DNA from 4 places in the Micromonospora sp. HM134 genome. Region 2 is predicted to be linked to each of the others. Evidence: riboswitches for the same ligand, from Rfam matches in the RefSeq annotation. Region 2 holds a riboswitch; each other region holds the start of a gene.
The links. Region 2 has a riboswitch for cyclic di-AMP ahead of FJK98_RS00455 (NlpC/P60 family protein). Riboswitches for the same ligand answer to the same signal wherever they lie in the genome.
Positions count from the first base shown of each region.

Region 1: linked by a shared signal. The riboswitch ahead of FJK98_RS25045 (hypothetical protein) and the one ahead of FJK98_RS00455 (NlpC/P60 family protein) in region 2 are both predicted to bind cyclic di-AMP.
Region 3: linked by a shared signal. The riboswitch ahead of FJK98_RS09755 (C39 family peptidase) and the one ahead of FJK98_RS00455 (NlpC/P60 family protein) in region 2 are both predicted to bind cyclic di-AMP.
Region 4: linked by a shared signal. The riboswitch ahead of FJK98_RS03005 (hypothetical protein) and the one ahead of FJK98_RS00455 (NlpC/P60 family protein) in region 2 are both predicted to bind cyclic di-AMP.

Region 1 covers NZ_CP041061.1:5,802,365-5,805,564, reverse strand. The annotation lists gene FJK98_RS25050 (SRPBCC family protein) at 78-545, shown strand; gene FJK98_RS25045 (hypothetical protein) at 614-1,669, opposite strand; cyclic di-AMP (ydaO/yuaA leader) riboswitch at 1,674-1,805, opposite strand; gene FJK98_RS25040 (cation diffusion facilitator family transporter) at 1,972-2,886, opposite strand; gene FJK98_RS25035 (AAA family ATPase) at 2,994-3,200, opposite strand, start outside.
Region 2 covers NZ_CP041061.1:90,371-93,570, forward strand. The annotation lists gene FJK98_RS00450 (NlpC/P60 family protein) at 1-955, shown strand, start outside; cyclic di-AMP (ydaO/yuaA leader) riboswitch at 1,111-1,247, shown strand; gene FJK98_RS00455 (NlpC/P60 family protein) at 1,260-2,300, shown strand; gene dcd (dCTP deaminase) at 2,349-2,927, opposite strand; gene FJK98_RS00465 (pyridoxamine 5'-phosphate oxidase family protein) at 3,074-3,200, shown strand, end outside.
Region 3 covers NZ_CP041061.1:2,184,191-2,187,390, forward strand. The annotation lists gene FJK98_RS09745 (hypothetical protein) at 1-188, shown strand, start outside; gene FJK98_RS09750 (hypothetical protein) at 318-1,079, shown strand; cyclic di-AMP (ydaO/yuaA leader) riboswitch at 1,557-1,701, shown strand; gene FJK98_RS09755 (C39 family peptidase) at 1,972-2,823, shown strand; gene FJK98_RS09760 (CDP-glycerol glycerophosphotransferase family protein) at 2,948-3,200, opposite strand, start outside.
Region 4 covers NZ_CP041061.1:585,239-588,438, forward strand. The annotation lists gene FJK98_RS03000 (carbonic anhydrase) at 1-621, shown strand, start outside; gene FJK98_RS03005 (hypothetical protein) at 760-1,785, opposite strand; cyclic di-AMP (ydaO/yuaA leader) riboswitch at 1,789-1,920, opposite strand; gene FJK98_RS03010 (YibE/F family protein) at 2,087-3,200, opposite strand, start outside.

The DNA.
Region 1 (3,200 bases), 1.9 Mb from region 2:
TGCCGTCCGGCCAGGGACGTTGCCAGTCCGTCCCCGGTGCGGCACGATCGTGCGACCGACGACGGTCAGGAGGCCCGGTGGTCCGGCGGGAGAGCTTCAGCTACACGGTGCAGGCGCGCTGCTCACCGGCGGACGCGATGGCGCTGCTGAGCGACCTGTCCCGGCAGGAGGAGCTGCATCCGCTGATCGTCCGGGTGCGCCGGCTGCCCGCCCGGCCGGGTGCCCTGGCCAGCTACGCGATCACCGACCGGCTGGAGCTGGGGCCGCTGCGGTTCCCCGTCACCTACCAGGCCGACGTCCTGCTGGCCGGCGACGACGAGATCGTGACGGTGGCCCGCCAGCAGCCCGGCACCACCGTACGCAACCACACCCGGCTGCGGATGGAGGGTGACCTGCTGCGGATCGACGTGGAGATCACCCTCGCCGCACCGGCGCCGCTGTTCGGCTACGCCTTCCGGCAGGCCCGCGCCGCCCACCTGGGGCTGGCCAGCCGCCTCGGCGCGGTCCTGGACGGCCGGGCCGGCGACCCGCCCGCCGCCGGTTGACCACCACCGGGACCCGCCTGACGCTCGCGTCGGTGGCCCGCCCGGGTCTGACGGGCCACCGGGCGGGCTCAGATCATCGACAGGTGCACGTGGTTGGTGTGGTCGCTGGACGGGTCCCCGTTGCCCCCGCTGTACGCCTTCCACCCGCTGCTCGGCAGCCAGATCCGCTTGAACCAGATCACGTAGAGCACGCCGAGCCGGTCGGCGTTGCGGATGAAGTACGCGGCGAGGTTGTTGCCGTACGTCCGGTCGCCGCCACTGGCCACCCCGCCGAAGCCGTTCTTCTGGGCGGCGAAGTCGCACGCCCGGCCCTTGGGGTGTTCCCCGGAACCGCTGGGCCGGTAGCAGGAGACGTACCTGGTGAATCCGGCCGCCTTGGCCTGGTTCAGGGCATTGAGCGTACGCGGGGTGATGCAGCCGTTGGCCGGCGTCGGGTCGTTGACGCTGCACGACTCGGACGGCCAGGAGCCGTCGGAGTTGCGGGGTGCCCCCTTGGCGTTGCTGGTGGAGGTGCCGTCCGAGCTGCCGGAGTCGCGGGAGGTGGGGGCCGGCTTGTCGGCGGCGGCCACCGCCAACGCCCGTTCGGCCTGCTCCTTGCGCTTGCCCATGGTGGCGACCTGCTTGCGCTGTTCGGTGATCTCCCGGCTGACCGCGGCCCGGGTCCGGGTGGCCTGGTCCCGGGTCTCGATCATCGTGCGCAGTTCCTGGTCCTCCCGGGTGGCGACCGTCTCCAGCGCTGCCGCGCGGTCCAGGAAGCCGCTCGGGGTGTTGCTGTTGAGCAGGGCGGACATCGGTCCGAGCCGGCCGGTGCGGTAGGCCGCGCCGGCGATCTCGCCGACCTTGGCGGTCTGCGTGACCAACTGCGACTCGATGGTCTTGAGCTGCCCGTCGAGTTCCTGCTGGCGCTTGGTGGAACGCTCCAGGGCGGCCTTGGCCTCCAGCCAGCCCTTGCTGGCCGCGTCGAGCTGGTCGCGCAGCGCCGGGGTGCCGCCCTCGTCGTCGCCGGGGGCGGCGAGCCGGGTGGTGGGCGCGGCGACGGCCGGGGTGAACGGTGCGGCCGACACGCCCAGGGCCAGCGCCGTGACGACCGCGGCCAGCAGCCGCGTGGTGGTGCGTACGTGCATGCGGATGTCCTTCCGTCAGCCGCCGACCGGGTTAGCTGACGGGTTCGGGACGGAAGATCCCTACCGCTGACGCGGATGCACCCCAGGAACGTGGTTCCCCGGTTCGCCCGGGCGGGCGATTAGGCGGCGGCCTCCGCCTGGCGGAGGCCGGGGCCGAGCCTACCGGTACGCGTGTGACACCTGCCTACCTCGTGACTGAGGGTACGAGAGTGAATACCCTTAAAAGGTGCAAACGGCGCAAATTCCCATGATCTCTGTGCGGGAGTACCCGCAGTGGCTGACCGTCCGGGCCGGGGTGGGGGTCACCAGTGGGCGGGGCCGCAGGCACCGGGGGTCGCCCCGGGCTCGACCTGGAGGGTGGCGTGCTCGATGTGGAAGTCCTCCCGCAGGGCGCCCCGGGCAGCCGCCAGCACCGTGCCGACCTCGGCGTCACCGGCCAGGGTGAGGTGGGCCGAGGCGACGTCCATGCCCGAGGTGAGCGTCCAGACGTGCAGGTCGTGCACCTCGGCGACACCGGGCACGGCGGTCAGCCGGTCGTGCACGGCGGTCACCGGCAGGTGCTCCGGGGCGGCCTGCACCAGGATGCGTACCGCCGCCCGGCCGAGCCGCCAGGTGCGGGGCAGGATGAACACGCCGATCGCCACGGCGACCAGCGGGTCGGCCCACCACCAGCCGGTGCCGGCGATCAGCAGCGCCGCCACGATCACGCCGATCGAGCCGAGCAGGTCGCCCAGCACCTCCAGGTACGCCCCGCGCAGGTTGATGCTCTCCTGGGCGCCCTCCCGCAGCAGGCCGAACGCGACGATGTTGGCGAGCAGGCCGAGCACCGCCACCACCAGCATCGGGCCGGCCAGCACCTCGGGTGGCTCGCCGAACCGGCGGACCGCCTCGATCAGCACGTAGACCGCGACCCCGCTGAGCAGGACGGCGTTGGCCAGGGCGGCGAGCACCTCCAGCCGGTAGAGGCCGAAGGTGCGCTGCGGGTCCCGTGCGGCCCGCCGGGTGGCGGTGATCGCGGCCAGGGCCATCCCGATGCCGAGCACGTCGGTGAACATGTGCCCGGCGTCGGAGAGCAGGGCCAGTGAACCGGTGCCGAAGGCGGCGACCGCCTCGACCACCATGAGTACGGTGAGCAGCCCGAACGCCGCCCAGAGCCGACCCCGGTGCCGGTGCGCGGCGTTGCTCACCGTCGCGCTGTGGTCATGACCTGCGCCCACGTCCACACCTTCCGTCGCCGCTGCGGACCGGATCCAATCTATGCTCACATCGCTATGTATGCAAGTGACGGTCGGACGTTCGGCCAGGTAGGCCGGGTGCCGGTCGGTCAGCCGGTCGGTTCGACGGTGGTGAGGCGCTGGGTCGCCCGGGACAACGCCACGTAGAGCGTCCGTACCCCGGAGCCCGGATCGGCCCGGATCTCGCCGGGGCAGACCAGCACCACCCCGTCGTACTCCATGCCCTTGGCCTGGAGGCTGGTCACCACCTGGAGCCGGGCCCCGCCCCGGCCGCCCAACCAGCCGGCGACCTCGTC
Region 2 (3,200 bases):
GGCAGCCCTCCGGCGGGTCGCCCGCCGCCTGCTCACCCTGGTCGCGGCGGTCGCCGTCGGTGCCGGGATGCTCGCCGTGCCGGCCCACGCCGCGCCGTCGCCCGAGGAGATCGAGGCGGCCCTCGACAAGCAGTGGGAGCAGATCGAACCGACCATCGAGAGCCACCACAAAGTCCAGGAGCAGCTGAAGGTCAACCGCAAGAAGGCCGCCGACCTCCAGAAGAAGATCGAGCCGCTGGCCCTGCAGAGCGAACTCGCCCTGGGCCGGGTAGGCGACCTCGCCTCCCGCTACTACAAGTCCGGCCCCTCGCAGGAGCTGAGCGCGCTGCTCACCACCACCAAGCCGGGCACTCTCGCCGCGCAGCTGACCATCCTGGACCGGCTCGCCGCCGAGCAGCGCCGGGAGGTCGAGGCCGTGCTCGTGGTGCGCCGCAAGTACGACGCCGAGAAGCAGAAGCTCGACACGCTGATCGCCGCCGAGGTGAAGCAGGAGAAGGAACTCGCGGCCAAGAAGAAGCAGATCAACGCCGAGATCAAGCGGTTGCAGGCGGCGATGCCGAAGACCACGGTGAAGGTGAACGGCTGCCCCACGATCAACGGTGTGGTCAGCTCCGCCGCCCGGACCGCGATCGCGACCGCCTGCGCGCAGGTCGGTGACCCGTACGTCTGGGGTGCCACCGGGCCGAACTCGTTCGACTGCTCCGGGCTCACCCAGTTCGCGTACAAGGCGGCCGGCATCTCGCTGACCCACTTCACCGGTGCGCAGTGGAACGAGGGCAAGGCCATCCCGCGCTCCGAGGCCCGCCCCGGCGACCTGGTGTTCTTCTTCAGCGACCTGCACCACGTCGGGCTCTACCTGGGCAACGACATGATGGTGCACGCGCCCCGGACCGGTAAGCCGGTCCAGGTGACCAGCATCAACTACATGCCGGTGGCCGGCTTCCGCCGACCCTGACCAGCGCATACGCCAACCCCCGGCCCGATGGGCCGGGGGTTGCGTGTTTTCCGGTCACGTAGTGTGCCGGCCCGGCGGGTTGCGGATCGATAACGACCGTCTCTACTCTGGTCAATCGTCGGTCGGCACCAGGTCCGCCCCACCCGGGGTGGCGTCGACCGGCACCGCCGAGTCGCCTCCGGGCGAGCCGGGGACCCAGGTACGCCGGGGTGAATCCGCGACCACCGCGGTAGGGCGCTCCCTTCCCGCCCGAACCCGTCAGCTAACCCGGTAGGCGGTCGAGGAAGAAGGAGCCCGGAGCCCGGTGGCACACCATGCCCCGCGGCCACCGTCGCACCGGACGACCCAGGTCGCCCGGAACACGACGGTGCCGCGCCCACGCTGGTCCCGCTTCACCACCACCCTCGCCACCCTGGCCGCTGCCGCTGTCGTGTTGACCGGTGGCCCCACGGCGGCGCACGCCGACCCCTCGGTCGCCGAGATCGAACGGCAGATCGACCAGGACTGGAACAAGCTCGAACCACTCATCGAACAGCACAACGCCACCCGCACCGACCTCGCCGCCAAGCGCCGGCAGGCCGACGCGCTCGGTAAGCGCATCGCCCCCCTGCAACGCCGCGTCGACCAGGCGATGAACCAGGTCAGCGGCCTCGCCGTGCAGGCGTACAAGGGCGAGAACGTGTCCACCGTCAACGCCCTGCTGGGCAGCCGCAGCCCGAGCCAGGTGGTCGAGCAGCTGGGGCTGCTGGACCGGTTCGCCAGCCGCCAGCAGCGCGAGGTGCGGGAGGTCGCCCAACTACGCGACGAACTCGCCGCGACCAAGGCGCCGCTGGACGAGATGGTCGCCCAGCTCACCCGTACCGAAGCGCAGCTCGCGGCCCGCAAGAAGCAGATCAACACCGAGATCGACAGGTTGCAGAAACTGCGGCTGAAGGTCTACGGCAACGGCGGCGGTGGCAAGCTGCGCCCGGCCCCGTGCCCCGCCGGCTACCCCGGTGGTCCGGCCGGTACGGCGGTCAAGTTCGCCTGCGCCCAGATCGGCAAGCTGTACGTGTGGGGCGCGGCCGGCCCGGACAACTACGACTGTTCCGGGCTGACCATGGCGGCCTGGGCGAAGGCCGGGGTGTCGTTGCCGCACAACGCCCGGCAGCAGCGCCAGGTCACCGACCGGGTTAGCCGGGCCGACCTGCGCCCCGGCGACCTGGTCTTCTACTACTCCGACCTGCACCACGTCGGGATGTACGTCGGGGACGGCTGGGTCGTGCACGCGTCCCAGGCCGGCAAGCCGATCACGATGAAGCGGGTCGACGACGGACCGGTCAACAGCTACGGCCGGCCCGGCTGAGCCACCGCGTCCGGGCCCCGGCCAGGGGCCCGGACGCGGCACGCCACGTCAGCGGATGGGCCAGGTACGCCAGTTCTGCCAGGAGCGGCTGGGGGTCGGCCCCCGCTGGCCCTGGTAGCGCGACCCGTACACGGCGGAGCCGTACGGGTGCTCGGCCGGCGAGGAGAGCCGGAAGATGCAGAGCTGACCGATCTTCATGCCCGGCCAGAGGGTGATCGGCAGGTTGGCCACGTTCGACAGCTCCAGCGTGACGTGGCCGGAGAAGCCCGGGTCGATGAAACCGGCGGTCGAGTGGGTGAGCAGTCCCAGCCGGCCCAGGCTCGACTTGCCCTCCAACCGGCCGGCGAGTTGGTCGCCGAGCGAGATGACCTCAAGCGTGGAGGCGAGCACGAACTCGCCCGGGTGCAGCACGAACGGCTCGCCCGCCGGCACCTCGACCATCGACGTCAGGTCGTCCTGCTGCACCGCCGGGTCGATGTGGGTGTAGAGGTGGTTGTTGAACACCCGGAACAGCTTGTCGAGGCGCACGTCGATGCTGGACGGCTGCACCAGACTCGGCTCGAACGGCTCCAGCGCCAGCGCGCCCGCCTTGATCTCGGAGACGAGGTCCCGGTCGGAGAGCAGCATCGGGACACCATATCCAGCGCCCCGGCCGGACCCGCCCACCGGGCCGCCCCACCGGCCGGCGTCGTCGCCGCCTCCGAGGCGTACGTCGGGCCGTTCGACCTGCGTGTCGGACTGTCTTTCGAACGCCTGTTCGATAGAATGACGGCATGGCATCCTGGTCCGCATTCGCCGCCGACGAGCCCCGACTCGCCGACGGGATCCGCCTTCTTCTCCAGCAGTACGGGTCGGGTTTCGGCTACCTGGCCACCGTCCGCGCCGACGGCGGGCCCCGGG
Region 3 (3,200 bases), 2.1 Mb from region 2:
TGGGCGACGGCATCCGCGCCGACGACCGGGGGACCGGGCGGGTCGACGTGGTGGCAACCGACCGGGTCGACGCCGGGATGTCCGTCGCGCCGGCCGGTGCGGCACGGGAGCTGCCGGCCGCCACCCTGGTGACACCGGGCGGTCGGGTGCCCGCCGCCGTCGGGCCCCGGGCGCCCCCGGCGGGCTGAACCCTGCGGGGCCACCCGCCCCACCACCACAGCCACGATCTCGTCCCCGTACCGGCCGGACGCTGCCCACAACGGTCCCGCCCCGGTACGGCCCCGACCCGCCACATTCCGCCCGCGAGGTGCCGACCCGTGAACACCGTGCTCTCCCAGTTCCTGACCGGGGTGCCGACCGCCACCGCGATCTGGTCCCTGCTGCTCGTCCTCGCGCTGACCGGCCTCGCCGTCCTGGTCGCCCGCCCCGAGCGGGACCAGGCGACCGACGTGACCGCCGTCGTGCCGCCGCCGGACGCCCCACCCCCGGTCGCCGACCTGCGCCGCTACGCCGAAGAGGTGGCCGTCGCCGCCGCCGGGGCCGCCCAGACCGCCCGCCGTCACCGGGCCGCCTGGCTGGCCGCCCAGGACACCCTCGACCGGGCCTGGCAGGAGTACGACGAGGCGGAGACGGCGGCCCGGCGGTTCACCGGCGCGGGGGCGCTGCCCAGCCCGCGTACCCCCCGGACGCCGGCCGAGTACGCGGGCCGGGAGCGGTGGCTGCACCAGGAGGCGGTGGCGGCGCACTGGCGGGGCGAGCTGTCGGTGGAACGGCTGCGGGACGTCTTCGCGCACCGCGACGGCTGGGACCCGCGCCGGCACCCCGTCGAGCACGAGGTGATGCTCGCCCGCGCAATCCGGGAGGACCGGCGTGCGGCGTACCGGGCGGCGGCCTGGCGGGAACGCGTCGCGTGGCGGGACGCCGAGCTGGCCGCCGAGGCCGCCCGGTCCCTGGCCGCCGAGGCGTACGCGGCGACGCAGCGGGTGCGGCCGGGCCGGGTGCCGCTGCCCCGTACCGCGACGTCGGCGGCGACCCGCCCGACCCCGGCCACCCGCTGGCACCCGGCCCGGGTCGGCTGACCACCCCGGGACCGCCGCTCCCGGGCCTCACGAGGCTCGGATCCCGCTGGGCCTGCCCCGGCCCGGGATGATCGACACAATGACGCGTAAGTGGCGGTGTCCGCCTCGCGTTGACCCCGCGACTTCGACCCCGTTGCGGGCGGTGGTCCTGCCCCGGGCCCAGGGCCGCGCGGGCCGGGGGTCGAATTGTTATTCAGCCCGGTGTGGGGGGCGTCACGGCACGGGGGAATCGGACAGTCGGTCACAGGCGGTCACATCGACCCCGATGATCATCGGAGGTTGTGGTCGGGTCGTCCGGTTGTCGCCCCGCCGGGGTCCGACGAAGCTTCGTCCCCGGGGCTGGCCCTCGCTGCCCGAGTGCCCCGGAAAGAAGTCAGCCCGACGATGTTTGCGCAGGTCACAGGGCTTGGCGGGAGGGAAGGGCGACCAGTAGTGTCGCTGCGGTCCGGTGCGGTTTCCGATCGCAGGAGGCGACGCCGCGCCGACCCGCTCAATCGTGCGAGTCACGAACCGGGGACCCATGTGCACCACCTGGGGTGAATCTCCGGGCCACGGCCCGGGGTAGGGCGATCTTCCCGCCCGAATCCGTCAGCTAACCCGGTCGGCGGCAGCGGAAGGAGTTCCATCCTCGTGCAGCATGACCCCACCCCCTCGGTAATCCCTCCACCTCGGTGCCGGGGTGCCGCCGGAGCGTCGCGCCTGACGCGCTGACCGGCCGTCCACCCCGCCGCCCGACCCCGTTCGGGCGACCGCCGATCCGTCCGGCTCCCGTCGGGCGGTCCCTGCCGAACGAGCGGCTGAACACCCGATCCGCGCGTGGCGTACCCGCCGCGTGCCGGTCCGGCGTGCCCGGCCGCCTCGCCCCGTGGAGGAACACCCCGTGAAACACCACATGAAGCGACAGCTCCGCCGACTGGGCGCCCAGCGCCCGTACCGGATGGTCGTCGGCTCGGCGGCGGTCCTCGTCCTGGCCGCCGGCGGCACCGCCCTGGCCGCCGGGGTCGACGACGCCCCGACCGAACAGCAGCGCGCCACCGCCGTGACCGAGACCGCCCCCCGCCTCGACGACGTCGCCAGCCGCGCCCAGGCCCGGGTGGCCACCCCCGCGCCGGCCAGCCCGTCGGCCACTCCCTCGACCAGCCCGTCGGCGAGCCCCACCCCGTCGCCGCGCGTCACCCGGGCCAAGGCCCGGGCCACCGCCGACCCGGACCTGACCCGCAAGGCGGCCCCGAAGCCGCCGTCGTCGAAGGTCCTGCGCTACGACTACCAGGCCCAGATCACCTACTACTACTGCGGCCCGGCGGCGGTGCGCAACGCGCTCAGCGCGGCCGGCATCGAGCGCGGCCAGGACGACCTCGCCGCCGCGTTGGGCACCACCGAGATGGGCACCAACTCGGCCGAGGACACCACCCGGGTGCTCAACGCCGTGGTCAAGGGCGACCCGTACCGGACCCGGATGTTCGCCGGTACCCCGAGCGACGCGCAGGTCGAGCGGCTGCGGGCCGACGTGGTCGCGGCGGTCACCGACCAGCGGGCCGTGGTCGCGAACGTGGCCGGGGACGCCACCGACCTCGACGGCGGCTGGCACTCCTTCCCCGGCGGCCACTACGTCGCCGCCGTGGGCTACCGGGACAACGGCCGTACCGTGCGGATCGCCGACTCGGCCGACCCGTCCCTGCCGGCCTACTGGGTCAGTGTGACCACCCTGGCGAACTGGATCGCCACCCGGGGCTACTCCGCCTGACCGACCCACCCCACCCGCCCCGGCCGCCCCGATCACGGGTGGCCGGGGCGGCGCGCGTCATGGGGCCCGATACAGCGGAGTCGGATACCGCAACATCGGCCCCACCGCATCGACCGCCGCCGGGTCAGGCCCGGGGGGAGAAGACCGTCGCGCCCCGGGGCGTCGGCGGGGTCCAGGCCGGCTCCAGCTCCCGGCGGGCGGCGTCGAGGAAACCGTCGGCGTACGCGTCGGCGGGGAAGTCGCCCAGGTAGCGGCGGCGGGTGTCCCACCGGGCCGCCGCCAGCGGATCGGTGTCCAGCAGACCGGTCAGCACCTCGTCGAGGTTGGCCATGTCCCGGCGCAGCACGTAACCGGAGCGGGCCAGCGGGAACCGGTCC
Region 4 (3,200 bases), 490 kb from region 2:
AACCAGGACGCCGGGCACCGCACCGCCGTCGCCGACGGCCAGCATCCCTTCGCCGTCATCGTCGGCTGCTCCGACTCCCGGCTCGCCGCCGAGATCATCTTTGACCGGGGTCTCGGTGACCTCTTCGTGGTCCGGACCGCCGGGCACACCGCCGGGCCCGAGGTGCTCGGCAGCGTCGAGTACGCGGTGACGGTGCTCGGCACCCCGCTGGTGGTGGTCCTCGGGCACGACTCCTGCGGTGCCGTGCAGGCGGCCCGGGACACGGCCCGTACCGGCACCCAGCCCCCGGGGCACCTCTACTCGGTCGTCGCCGCCGTCGGGCCGAGCCTGCGTCGCGCGGCCCAGCAGGGGGTGCACGACATCGACGGGATCGTCGACATCCACATCGCGCAGACCGTCGAGGTGCTGCTCGGCAACTCCCCGGTGATCGCCGCCGAGGTGGCGGCCGGCCGGTGCGCGGTGGTCGGCATGTCCTACCGGCTCGCCGCCGGTGAGGTCCACCAGGTGGCCCCGGCCGAGGAACCCACCGCCCAGGCGTCCGCCGTCGCGGTGCCCGGGCCCGCCGCGCCGACGGGTGTCGACCCCGCCCCGGCGGGCGAGCCGGCGGCCGTCCCCGGCTGAGCCGCCCCACGCACGACGAAGGCCGCCCGGTCCAGCCGGGCGGCCTTCGTCGTCGCTCGCTGACCCCACTGGGGTCGATGATGCGGATCCGGGACGCCGGACACCGCATCATCGGCCCCGATGAGGCTGATCACCCCGCTACAGCAGAGACACGTGCACGTGGTCGGTGTGGTTGGACGGCCCCGAGTACGAACTCCAGCCGTTGGCCGGGAACCAGATCTGCCGGTTCCAGATCACGTAGTAGATGCCCAGCCGGTCCGAGTTGCGGATCAGGAACGCGGCGAGGTTGTTGCCGTACATCCGGGTGTCGTTGTTGTGCCACGGGCTGAACCCGCTCTTCTGCAACGACCAGTCGCACGCCTTGCCCTTGGGGTGCTCCCACGGCCCACCGGGGCGGTAGCAGCCGACGAACCGGTTGAAGCCGGCCCGCTTGACCTCCTTGTACATGTGCAGCGTGCGCGGCGTGACGCAGCCGGACGTGGTCGGGTCGTTCTCGCTGCACGACTCGCCGCGCCACTCGCCGTTGGCGGTCTGGCCGGGGGCGATGCGGGCCACCGGGGACGTCGCGTCGACCAGGCCACCGGTGAAGCCCCGGCCGCCGACGAGGGCCAGCGCCTTGTCGGCCTCGGTCTTCTTCTTGGCCATCAGGTTGGTCTGCTTCTGCTGCTCGCGTACCTCGGCGTCGAGGGCGAGCTTGGCGTTCTCGGCCCGGCTCTTGGCCTCGTTGACCTCGGCCAGCTTGCCGGCGTTGACCATGTTCAGCTCGTCCAGGGCGGCGGCCCGGCGGACGAAGGCGTCCGGCGCGTCGCTCTCCAGCAGCGCGGCGACCGCGCCGACCCGACCCGTCCGGTACGACTGGGCGGCGATCTCGGTGACCTGGGGGGCCAGCGCGGCCAGTTCCTGCTCCGCCTTCTCCACCTCGATGGCGAGCTGGAGCTGACGCTTCTTGGACTTCTCCAGCCGGTTCTTCGCCGCCGAGTACTCCCGGTTGGTGGCCTCGATGACGTCGGTGAGGAGCTTCGGCTCGTCGTCCTCCTCGTGCCCCGAGGGGGTGGGCGCGTTGGGCGCGGCCGTCGCGGGGGCGGCGGCCGGTCCGGCGACGATCGCCAGGGCGGCGAGTACGGCCACTGCCGGCGTCAGCCAGCGGCGTAGGGGTGCCGTCACAGTTTTCCCTTCCGTCGACCGCCGACCGGGTTAGCTGACGGGTTCGGGACGGAAGTGGCCCCTACCGCTGGCGCGGATTCACCCCGGGTGCTCGGTTCCCCGGCTCGCCGTACGGCGATTGGGCGGTGGCACCGCTGGCGCCGGTGGGCGCCTTCGGCGGTGACCGGCAGCGAGGTTACCCGAGAGTCGTACCGGGGATCTACGCCCGCAACCCGACCAAATGCGTATTTTCCCGATAGCGAGGGGTAATCAGTGACGCGGCCGACAGCCGCGACCTCGCCTCCGGTCACGCAGCGCAGTGTCACCATGCGGCGTCCGTGCTCCTTTCCGGGTCTGGCCACCGTGCGGGGGCCGGGGTGGACGGTTCACCGTGCCGGGGCGCGCTCAACGCCTCCAGCGCCTCGGCACGGTCGGGGGCGGGACGTGGGGTGGGCGGCGGTCCGACCGTACCGGCGTCGGCCGGCCCCCGCCCGGCGGTCACCACCAGCGCGGCCAACCCCGTGGTCAGCGGCACCGCCGCCACCAGCCCGAGGGTCGCCACCGCGCTGCGGACGATCTCCTGGGCCAGGAACTCGCTGGTGAGGATCTGGCCCACCGGGCGGCTGTCGGCGGTGAGCAGGAGCAGCAGCGGCAGCGACGCGCCCGCGTACGCCAGCACGATCGTGTTGACCGTGGACGCGATGTGCGCCCGGCCGACCCGGGTGGCCGCCCGGTAGAGCTGCAACCGGGACAGCCCCGGGTTGGCGTGCGCCAGTTCGGTGACGGTGGCCGACTGGGTGACCGTGACGTCGTCCAGGACCCCGAGCGACCCGATGATGATCCCGGCCAGCAGCAGGCCGTGCAGGTCCACGTCGCGTTGGTACATCGACAGCGTGGTGGCCTCCTCGCTGCCGTACCCGGTCAGGTGGGTGGCGGCGGTGGCCAGCGTGCCCAGGACGCCGGTCAGCACCAGGCTGCCCAGCGTGCCCAGCACCGCCACCGAGGTCTGCGCGGTGATCCCGTGGGTCAGGTACAGCACCACGAACATGATCAGCGCGGCGCCGGTGACCGCGATCGGCAGCGGCGCGCCCCCGGCGGAGATGCCCGGCACCACGAAGGTCAGCAGGATGGCGAAGCTGGCCCCGAGGCCGGCCAGGGCGGCCAGCCCGCGCAACCGGCCGAACGCCACGATCGCCGCCGCGAACAGGGCGACCAGCCAGAGCAGCGGCATGCCCCGCTGGTGCTCGGCGATGTGGTAGCTGCTCACCGACGGATCGCTCGGGTCGGCCAACGCGACGAGCACCACCTCGTCGCCGACCGCCACCGTCGGCGCCCCCGGCCCGGACGGCACCGGCGTCTGCACCTCACGGCCCGCGTCCGGCCCCTGCTCGACGGCGACCGTCACCGTCCCGCACGGCCCGTCGGCCACCCCGGAG